Rhodopseudomonas palustris: one gene and its partner. The protein of the gene in region 2 binds, or shares a complex with, the protein of the main gene of each other region. Links are inferred from orthologs where the notes say so. Each region holds a gene or a part of one and is shown on either strand. Other genes may lie near its edges.

What was found. Proteins that work in one complex are often made in the same cells at the same time.
Region 1: the proteins of SR870_RS10430 (region 2) and tldD are in contact, whole or in part, in a solved structure (PDB 5NJ9), measured with the Escherichia coli proteins. The link is inferred for Rhodopseudomonas palustris from one-to-one orthologs.

Annotation. Positions count from the first base shown.
Region 1 is NZ_CP140155.1:4,669,899-4,677,387, forward strand. The notes cover bases 2,360-5,276. They hold tldD (metalloprotease TldD), read right to left. Parts: upstream 4,574-5,276; coding sequence 3,146-4,573; downstream 2,360-3,145. Other genes in these bases: lepB (signal peptidase I), read right to left, coding at 2,379-3,149; SR870_RS21135 (DUF433 domain-containing protein), read left to right, coding at 4,689-4,904. Also shown: SR870_RS21110 (PAN domain-containing protein), read left to right, coding at 1-60; SR870_RS21115 (thioredoxin family protein), read left to right, coding at 146-559; SR870_RS21120 (cytochrome c biogenesis CcdA family protein), read left to right, coding at 564-1,292; SR870_RS21140 (invasion associated locus B family protein), read right to left, coding at 5,431-5,916; coxB (cytochrome c oxidase subunit II), read left to right, coding at 6,413-7,261; ctaD (cytochrome c oxidase subunit I), read left to right, coding at 7,331-7,489. UniProt on the Escherichia coli protein: Metalloprotease involved in CcdA degradation. Suppresses the inhibitory activity of the carbon storage regulator (CsrA).
Region 2 is NZ_CP140155.1:2,306,035-2,309,316, forward strand. Bases 256-3,244 are described here. They hold SR870_RS10430 (TldD/PmbA family protein), read right to left. Parts: upstream 2,455-3,244; coding sequence 1,057-2,454; downstream 256-1,056. Other genes in these bases: SR870_RS10425 (3'(2'),5'-bisphosphate nucleotidase CysQ), read right to left, coding at 256-1,070; SR870_RS10435 (DUF6101 family protein), read left to right, coding at 2,751-3,244. Outside these bases: SR870_RS10420 (DUF4170 domain-containing protein), read right to left, coding at 1-219; more of SR870_RS10425, read right to left, coding at 255-255; more of SR870_RS10435, read left to right, coding at 3,245-3,275.

The DNA of each region.
Region 1 (7,489 bases), 2.4 Mb from region 2 along the record:
AAAAGCCAGGTCAAACCGCCGCGGCGCAAGCCCGGGTTTTTTTCCGGCGTGGTCAGGTAACGTTGGCGGGAACCCTCTCGTAACTCTGGCACGCGCCACCGGCCGAGCCGGTGCAGGCGCTTCGCCAGCAGAGGGATTTTCGACGATGTTTCAAGCTCGACTGACCCGAAAGACGTTCACCCGCGCCGTTCTCGCTGCCGCGCTGACGGTGGCGCTGCCATTCGCAGCGGCGCTTGCCAATCCTGTGACGCCCTACACGCCGGCGGCCTTCAAGGCGGCCCAGGCGGCCGGCGAACCCGTCCTGATCGCGATCCATGCCGACTGGTGCTCGACCTGCAAGGCGCAGACGCCGATCATCGACCGCCTCGCGGGCGATCCGAAATTCGCCAAGCTCAAGATCTTCCGGGTCGATTTCGACGGCCAAAAGCCGGTCGTGAAGGAATTCGGCGCCAACATGCAGTCGACCCTGATCGTGTTCAAGGGCGCGACCGAGCAGGGCCGTTCGGTCGGCGACACCAAGGAGGCTTCGATCGCGACCCTGCTCGGCAAGGCGCTGTAACGCCGTGACCGCGTTGGCACTGGCCTTTTTGGCCGGTCTGCTGTCGATCCTGTCGCCCTGTGTGCTGCCGCTGGTGCCGATCGTGCTCGGCGCTGCGGTGGCACAACACCGCCACGGTCCCTTGGCGTTGGCCGCCGGCCTCGCGCTGTCGTTCACGCTGATCGGGCTGCTGGTGGCGACCGTCGGTTTCAGCGTCGGTCTGGACGGCGGCGTCTTCCGCACCGCCGCTGCGGTGATCATGATCGCGCTCGGCGCCGTCCTGCTGGTGCCGGCGGCGCAGGCGCGGCTCGCCGCGGCGGGCAGCCCGCTGTCCGGAATGGCCGATCAGTATTTCGGCGGGACTGAAGGCGGGACTCGAGGCTCGGGGCTCGCCGGACAGTTCGCGATCGGGCTGCTGCTCGGCGCGGTGTGGTCGCCCTGCGTCGGCCCGACGCTGGGCGCGGCGTCGCTGCTGGCGTCGCAGGGCCGCGATCTGCCGACCGTGGCGCTGACCATGGCGGTGTTCGGGATCGGCGCGGCGCTGCCGCTGGTCGCGCTCGGCTGGCTGTCGGGCACGACGCTGATGGCGATCCGCAGCCGGCTGCTGTCGGCCGGCAAGCTCGGCAAGCTGCTGCTCGGGATCGCCTTCGTCACGATCGGCGTCGCGATCCTCTCCGGCCTCGACAAGACGATCGAAGCCGCCCTGGTTGCCGCCTCGCCGCAATGGCTGACCAATCTGACGACGGCGTTCTAGAATGTTCGCCGGGATCGACGAGCGGGTCGAGCCGGGCGATGACGTTGGAGGATCAGGCGCGGCCATGCCAAGCGCCGTCATTGCCGGGCTCGACCCGGCAATACATCCTCTTTGCATAAACTTCTCCATGGCGCGCTGACGCGCGCGATGGATGCGCGGGCCTCCGCCGCGCCGAAGGGGCTTCGGCCCCGCAGGCGGGTCAAGCCCGCGCATGACGGGAGTGAGGGCGGCGAGCGCGTTGCCTCACATGACGTCCGTTTCACTTATCAAACAGCCACATCCATTCGCTCTCGCGGCTCCGCTGAGCCCGAGTTGCGCACCCGTCGCTTCACAGCGAGGGGTGGGGGCGCGCCGTGAGGCGCGAAGGTGGTGAGTGTCGCGATGGCTTTGCGGACCATCGCGCAACGCCTCGTCGGCGCGCCCACCGCGGCGGTTTTGGGCATCGGGACCGTTCTTCCGGGAACACAGCGGAGCGGGATCTCCCCTGCCTTGCTGCGCCCGTCCAGCCACGAAAGCGGCAGCCGCTCGTAGTAGCGGCGGACGGTGACCTCTGCCTCCCGGACGTGCGGGTGCGAGCCGCAACGCGCAGGACGCCGCGTCCACCCGACTTCGCTGACCAGTGTCAGCTTCGCCGGGCCATCGTTCCGGACCGGTTGCCCGGCCCGTCGATCTGTCCCGCTTGTACGACGCCTCGCGAAGCGCCCCTCACGGACAGGACGTGGCGGATTATAATCATAATAGGATTATTGTCAAGGGATGATTTGTCTCGTGTTCCGGACGCGCTGCGGCACGGCGTGCCGCTGCGCAGCGTGCGGGACACGAAACTGAACGGGACACGAAACTGAAGGTCACCCGGAAAGCCTCTCGCCTTCGTCATTCCGGGGCGGCGCGCAGCGGCGAACCCGGAATCCATAACCACCGCCCTCTGCGTTGAGGCATGGGTTGCGGCGCTCCGGCTCGCAGCGAGTCCAGGGGCTATGGATTCCGGGTTCGCGAGCTACGCTCGCGCCCCGGAATGACGAACGAGAGGTGGAGCGCGGCGCGCTCAGCATGACGGACTTTGCCGATGCGCTTCGAGCCGACGGCTCAATGCACCGAGGTGAAGAACCGGGCGATGCGGAAGCCGGACAGCCAGTTGGTGACCGGCTCCTTGCGCACGCCGGGATTCCACGAGCCGACGATGGCGTCGACACGGCCGACCAGATTGTCCATCGGCAAAAGCCCGACGCCGCCCCGGCGCACCGGGACGCGGCTGTCCGAGGAATTATCGCGGTTGTCGCCCATCACGAACAGATGTCCCGGCGGCACGGTGATTTCCGGCGTGTTGTCGAGCCGGCCGTGGTCGTACAGCTTGAAGATCGGATGCGAGACGCCGCCGGGCAGGGTCTCGATGTATTTCGCGGCGGTCTCGTAGGCGCCGTCTTCATCCTCGGCGCGGCCGACGCCGTCGGCTTTCACCGTCGCGGCGACGCCGTTGATGCTGACCACGCCGCCGGTCAGTTCGATCCGGTCGCCGGGCAGGCCGATCACGCGCTTGACCCAGACCTGCGAGCGGTCGCCGGGCCAGCGAAACACCACGACGTCGCCGCGCTTCGGGGTCTCGCCGAACACCCGGCCGGTTTCCGGAAAGGCGACGTGGATCGGCAGCGACGCAGTCGAATAGCCATAGGGATATTTCGAGGCGAGCAGGGCGTCGCCGATCAAGAGTGTCGGCTCCATCGAGCCGGACGGGACGTAGAACGGTTCGGCCAGCGCGCCCTTGCCGACCAGCACGATCGCCACCACGGCCGCCAATTGCCCGAGCTGGGAGGCCCAGCGACGCGCCGTTCCCATCAACGCATCCGCCATGGAATTCATCCGCCGGTTCCTCCGACCGTGATCCGGTCCATCCGCAGTGTCGGCTGGCCGACGCCGACCGGCACGCCCTGGCCGTTCTTGCCGCAGGTGCCGATGCCGTCGTCGAGCCGCAGGTCGTTTCCGATCATCGAAATGCGGTGCAAATCGGTCGGCCCGTTGCCGATCAGCATCGCGCCCTTCAGCGGCGCGCCGATCTTGCCGTTCTCGATCTTGTAGGCCTCGGTGCACTGGAACACGTATTTGCCGGAGGTGATGTCGACCTGGCCGCCGCCGAAATTCGCCGCGTAGATGCCGTTCTTCACCGAGGCGAGAATCTCGGCCGGGTCGTGGCTGCCGGCCAGCATGTAGGTGTTGGTCATCCGCGGCATCGGCACATGGGCGTAGCTCTGCCGGCGGCCGTTGCCGGTCGGCTTCATGCCCATCAGCCGGGCGTTCTGGCGGTCCTGCATGTAGCCAGTGAGAATGCCGTCCTCGATCAGCACGGTGCGGCTGGTCGGCGTGCCCTCGTCGTCGATCGACAGCGAGCCGCGCCGCGCCGAGATCGTGCCGTCGTCGACCACGGTGACGCCCTTGGCGGCGACCTGCTGGCCGAGCAGCCCCGCAAAGGCAGAGGTCTTCTTGCGGTTGAAATCGCCCTCGAGGCCGTGGCCGACGGCTTCGTGCAGCATCACGCCGGGCCAGCCGGGGCCGAGCACCACGTCCATCTCGCCGGCCGGCGCCGGCACCGATTCCAGATTGACCATCGCCTCGCGCAGCGCGCCGTCGGCGGCCTCGCGCCAGGCCTTGGTCTCGATGAAGCGCGCATAGGGCTCGCGGCCGCCGTAACCCTTCGAGCCGCTTTCCTGACGGTCGCCTTGCCCCGCGACCACCGAGACGTTGACCCGCACCAGCGGTCGGATGTCGCGATAGCTCTCGCCGTCGGGGCGCAAAATTTCGACCACCTGCCAGGTGGCGCCGACCGACACCGACACCTGCCGTACCCGCGGATCCTTGTCGCGCACATAGGCGTCGATCTCGGCGAGCAGCTTGACCTTGGCCTCGAAGCCCGGCGCGTCGAGCGGGTTGTCGTCGCCATACAGCCGCACATTGGTGTGGGTCGGCGCCGCCGAAAGCACGCCGCTGTAATCGCCGCGCACCGCGGCGACCGCGTCGGCGGCGCGGATCAGCGCCGGCAGCGACACGTCGGAGGAATGCGCATAGCCCACGGCATCGTCTTTCACCGCGCGTAAGCCAAAACCCTGCGCGGTGTCGTAGGTCGCCTGCTTCAGCCGGCCATTGTCGAAGGCGAGGGCCTCGGTCTGGCTGTATTCGAGATACAGCTCGCCATCATCGGCCCCCTGCAGCCCCCGCGCGATCTCGCGGCGGACGTCGTCACGATCGAGATTGGCGCGGTCGAGCAGGGAGGTCTGGGCGAGGCTGGTCATGAGGTCTGTTCCCGAATGTTGTTCGGGACAGAGATAGGCGCTCTGAGACGGTTCTGCGAGAGGCTGGCGGGAAGCAGATCCTGCGCCCATCCGCAACATGTGCTAGGCTGCGCCGCTGGATTATCGCGCGATCATCACAATCGAGCCGGGTAAACGCGGCGGCCGGCCCTGCATCCGCAACATGCGGATCTCGGTCGCGGATGTGCTTGGCTGGCTCGCGGCCGGGCAGTCGCCTGCGGAGATCGTGTCGGACTTCCCGGAACTGACCGAGCAGGATATCCGCGCCGTGCTCGCTTATGCTGCCGATCGTGAACGGCGGCTGGCTCACTGAGCGTCACGCGCCGAGCCACCATTTCAGAAGTTCGAGGAGTCCGAGCGCCAAGTCCAGCACACGGTTCCAGTCGATGGGAAGTTTTGCCATTTTGCTCTCCTGATCTAACGGGGAAAGCTGATCGCTTTCCCATCAGGTCCCCTTTACGGGCGAGATAGTTGCCGCCACCAACTGGTCGGCCATTCGCAGGTTTGAGCGGGCGGGAGGCGGCAGCGCCCTCTAAACGAAAGCTGATCGTCGTGCATCGAGCCGCCCATAGCGGCGGCGCCGCATTCCGGCAGCAGACGGACTCCGGTCTACACAAACGCCGTCATGCCCGGCTTGACCCGGGCATCCACGACTTCTCGCACGTCCGTGCCTGTGGCCGTGGATGGCCGGGGCGAGCCCGGCCATGACGGTGAATGTGCGGAGACGACGGCTATTGTGCGGAGACACGGTGCGTCATAGCCGGCGCCGTGTGACACGAGGCGAATACCGACCGCAGGACGGCGTTCGGCGGCCGCGGATTTACGAGTCCCGCGCCGCGCTACGGCAACTTGTCGTAGCCTTCGCCGAGGCCGTTGAGGCTGAGCGGGAAGCCGATGCCTTCTTCCGGGGTCTCGAAGATGATGAAGGTCGCGGTCTTGGCGGTGCGGAGTTGGCCGAGCAGCTTGTCGTCCATCACCACTTCGGCGACGCAGCCGTTCGGCAGGCAGCGGACGAAGCCGGCGCGGCCGACGTCGGCGTTGTCGAGCTTCAAGCCGAGGCCCGACGGCAGCAGAACGCCGAGCGGCGCCACCACGCGCATCAGCTTGCTCTTCTGATCCGCGGTCTTGAGGATGATCACGGTGAGGCCGGCGTTGGATCGGTCTTCGGCCACCACGCTCTGGATCAGCGCGCATTGCTCGGCCTTGGCGCCGGGCGGCGTGTCGCAGCGGATCTGCCAGTCGCCGTGCACCGAGCGCACCGCGCCCTGCGCGTCGGCGCGGCCGCTGTATCCGAGCGCCAGAGCGATCGCCACGGCGCCGGCCATCACGCTCCGCGCGCTGCTGCCGCGCGCGAGCCGGCGGCATGAGACGAGCATCGGCGAACGTTCGGCTGGGGCCATCGGGATCGCTTTCAAGGCAGGAATGGGTTGGACGAGGTCGCGGGCCCCCGACTGATCCGGCAATGACGGCACCATAAAGGCGGCCTCGCACGCCAGCGAATCAGGCTCCCGTGAAGTTCGAGCGCTGTGCCTACATCGGCGGGGGCAACTGTCAAGCTCGGTTCACAATACTCGAGCACCAATTGAGGACAGTTGGGCACTGTCGGTTGTGCCCAACCGGTAACGCTTTCCGGGCTGCGGACAAACCTCCGCGAGCCTGCTGCGAAAGTACAATACTGCATTGCGGCTGCATGCGAATTGTGGTTTGAGGAAAGGAATGAGAAGCATTCTTAAGGGGGCATAGCGTCGCATGCCCGCGAGAATGAAAGGGCACTCCGCAACAAGTGGCAGGCCCGGAAATACATAGGGGAGCGAAGGCGGCATGACGATGTCGATGGGCCGAATTGGCCGGCATTTGCTTTGCGGTGTCATTCTGGGAGGCGCGCTCGGCGTCGGCGGCGCCGCGTTCGCGGGGCAGCCCGCGCCGTGGGAAATGCAGCTTCAGCAGGCCGCAACACCGGTGATGGAGAACATCGTCTGGTTCCACAATTTCCTGCTCTGGCTGATCACCGCAATCACGCTGTTCGTGCTGGCGCTGCTGGTGATCGTGGTGGTGAAGTTCAACGCCAAGGCCAATCCGGTGCCGTCGAAGACCACGCACCACACGCTGATCGAAGTCGCCTGGACCATCGTGCCGGTGCTGATCCTGGTCGCGGTCGCGGTGCCTTCGTTCCGTCTGCTGTTCTTCCAGCTCGATATTCCGAAGGCCGACGTCACCATCAAGGCGACCGGCAACCAGTGGAACTGGACCTACAACTATCCGGACGACAAGATCGAGTTCACCTCGATCATGCTGACGGATGAAGAGCGCTCCAAAATGAACCCGGTGCCGCCGCGGCTGCTCGCGGTCGACAACGAGACCGTGGTGCCGGTCAACAAGGTGGTGCGGATCCAGACCACCGCCGCCGACGTGATCCACTCCTGGGCGATCCCGTCCTTCGGCGTCAAGATCGACGCCATTCCCGGCCGTCTCAACGAGACCTGGTTCAGAGCCACCAAGGAAGGCCGCTACTACGGCCAGTGCTCGGAACTTTGCGGCAAGGACCACGCTTTCATGCCCATCGTCGTCCGCGTCGTCAGCGACCAGGAATACGACGCCTGGAAGAAGGAGCAGCAGGTCGCCTCCCGTGGCGGCAAGTCCTACGCCTCGGTCGGCGCCGCCGCGCAGTGATCGGTCACGGCGCGCGATACGTCTGAACGGGGACCGCAAGGTTCGAAGGTTTCAAGTCAGGATCTGAAAATGACGATGGAAGCTGCAAGGGTTGCTCATTCCGATCACGCGCACGACGATCACGCCCATGCGCATCCGACCGGGTGGCGGCGCTACGTCTACTCGACCAATCACAAGGACATCGGCACCATGTACCTGATCTTCGCGATCATCGCGGGGATCATCGGC
Region 2 (3,282 bases):
GGGATCCAGCAGGCGATGGAGATGAACGATGAAATAGCGCATGTGGGCGTTGTCGACGGTCTGGTGGGCCTTCGCCTTCCACGCCGCGAAGGCCGACGCGTAGCTCGGATACACCCCGACGATGTCGACCTTGTCGAGGTCGCGGAAGGTGACGTTCTCGAGATCCTCGAGCTCGCCGCCGATGACGAGATGAAGCAATTGCTGCGCAGTGTCGGGCATCGAGGTTCCTCAGCGGCAAACGGGCAGATGCAGGCTCAACTCGCAGGGCGATTGCGAAAATGCTCGACGATTCGAGCATGACGATCGCGCCCCGCGGCCACCAGAACGCCGTGCGTGACCTCGGGACGGTTGTAGACGATGGCTTCGCCCGCGAGGGTTGTTAGTGTACCATCCGCTTCGTGCACGATCAAATCGGCCGCGGCAAGGTCCCAGTCGCGGCTTTGCCCACCTGCGAACGCGACGTCGATCCGACGATCGGCGACGCCACATAAACGCAATGCCAGCGAGCCGATCCGCGGAAGAATGTGAGCGCCTTCCGGCAGCGCGAGCCGCTCGATCAACGGTTTCGGCCCCGCAACTTTGATGAAATCCAGATCCGGGCCGGCGCTCGCGCGAATCGGGAGCCCGTTCAGCGTCGCCCCCGCCCCCCGGGCGGCAAAGAAGAACTCCTGACTGACCGGAGCGAATACCGCCGCGAGAATCGGCGAGGCGTTCTCGACCAGCGCCGCGGAGACGCACCAGTCCTCGCGCCCGGCGAGATAGGCGCGGGTGCCGTCGATCGGGTCGATGATCCAGACCCGCTGGCTGTCCAGCCGCGCTGGATCGTCGGCGCTTTCTTCGGACAGCCATCCGTATTCTGGAACGGCGGATTGCAGCCGGTCGCGGATCAGATCGTTGACGGCGATGTCGGCCTCGGACACCGGCGACGACGCGCCCTTGGTCCACTCGCGCAGCTTGGTGCGGAACATCGACAGCGCCAGCGCGCCCGCCTCGCGGACCGTCTCGGCCAGCAGCGCGGCGTCGCGCCCTCCGGCTTCGCTATGCCGCGTATCGGGACTAGCGTCCGGCAATCGTCAGCCCCTCGATCCGCAGCGTCGGCGCGTTGACGCCGTAGCGGAAGGTCAGATCATTGGCCGGCGTCAGCGTCTTGTACATCTCGATCAGATGGCCCGCGATGGTGACCTCGCTGACCGCGTAGGTGCATTCGCCGTTCTCGATCCAGAAACCCGCGGCGCCGCGGCTGTAGTCGCCGGTGACGCCGTTGACGCCGGAGCCGATCAGATCGGTGACGTAGAAGCCCTGCTTGATGTCGCCCATCAGCTCGGCCGGACTCATCGTGCCGCCTTCGAGATGCAGATTATAGGGCCCGGGCGACGGCGACGACGACACGCCGCGATGCGCGTGCCCGGTGGTGGTGAGCCCGAGTTCGCGCGCGGTGGCGCAGTCGAGCAGCCAGGTGGTCAGCACGCCGTCATCGACGATCGCGAGTTCCTTGACCGCGACGCCCTCGGCATCGAACGCCTGCGAACGCAGCCCGCGCTTGCGCAGTGGATCGTCGACGATGCGAATGCCGTCGCGGAACAGCTTGTCGCCGAGCCGGTCCTTGAGGAACGAGGTCTTGCGCGCGATCGCGGCGCCGTTGACGGCGCCGACCAGATGCCCGACCAGCGAGCCTGCGACGCGCGGATCGAAGATCACCGGCACCTTGCAGGTTTCGACCTTGCGCGGGCCGACCCGCGCCGCGGTGCGCTCGCCGGCGACACGGCCGACGGTTTCCGGCGACATCAGATCCGCGGCGTGCGGCGCCGTGGTGTATTCGTAGTCGCGCTCCATCCCGGTGCCGTCGCCAGCGATCGCGGTCATCGAGATGCCGTGGCTGGAGCGCAGGAACGCGCCGTGGAAGCCGGTCGAAGTCACCAGCACCATGCCGCCGATCCCCGACGAGGCGGAGGCGCCGCCCGATTTGGTGACGCCCTCGACCGCCAGCGCCGCCTGCTCGGCTTCGCGCGCCCGGCGCTCCAGCTCGGCGGTCGACGGGGTCTGCGGATCGAGCACATCGAGCTGCGGAAAATCGCGGGCCAAAAGCGCCGGATCGGCGAGGCCGACATATTTGTCGTCGGGCGCGACGCGGGCCATCGCCACCGCGCGCTCGGCGAGCTTCGACACGCCGTCGCCGGTGATGTCGTTGGTCGAGACCACCGCCTGACGGCGGCCGACCAGCACGCGCAGGCCGACGTCGTCGCCCTCCGAGCGCTCGGATTCCTGCATTCGCCCGTCGCGTACTTCGACGCCGTGCGAGACGCCGCGCACCGCGACCGCATCGGCCTGATCGGCGCCGGCGCGCGTCGCCGCTTCGACCAGCCGTTGCGCCAGTTCGCTCAACGCCGACTGATCGAGCAGGTCTTGATCCCTGGAAGGCGACGACGGCGATCGGACGCTTGGTGAAGAGTTCACAAACAGAAATCCTGAGGCTGAAAGCAATGACGGCGGGTCCGGAAACGCATCCCGAGATTTCACAGATGTGCCTGTTCGGCGCGGACTTCAAGCACCTTGCGCGGCGAAGGAACAAATCATTGTCGGCTTCGCGGCAAGCTTCCGTCAATCATGCCGGCCAAGCTTCTGTCAATCATGCGGGGCGAAGCAAGCCGCGCAAGCTTCGATTAACCGAGCTTTTTAAGCGATTCCGGACGCCGCTCTGGCATCCTTCACCCATCGACCGGACAGATAAATCCGGCGGGGAGAACAAAGCCGTGAGGCGTCAAACAGCAACAGGCGGGAGCAATCCCGTCGGGTCGAGCCGCGCTCTGCGGCTCGACCCCCTCTCACTGCCGATCCGCTTCGACGCGCACGACGTTCGCGCCGATGGCGGCATCCGGCAAATCGAATTGCATCGCGAACGCGTGATCCTGCACCGCGCCGTCGCCGGCATGCGGATGGCGATCAAGGTGCGCGTCAGCGACTTCCGCGGCATCGCCTGCCGCGGGCTCGACGACGGCCGGATGCTGATGCTGGTGCATCGCGATCCGTCGCTGTCGGTGCCGCTGTGTATCAGCGACGACAACGACGAGATCGAACGCGCCCGCGCGCTGTGGAGCGAAATCTTCGCGCTGCCGCAACTGCCCGACGACACGCCGCGCGAACCCGCGCAACGCCGCCGCCGCCACAGCGTGATCAGCCGGCGCCGGCCGCGCTTCCTGATGCGACGGCGCACCGGTGCGCTGCTGGAGGCGCCGCGCAACTACGCCGGCGAGCGCGAGATCATCGCCCGAAACTGAGTCCCTC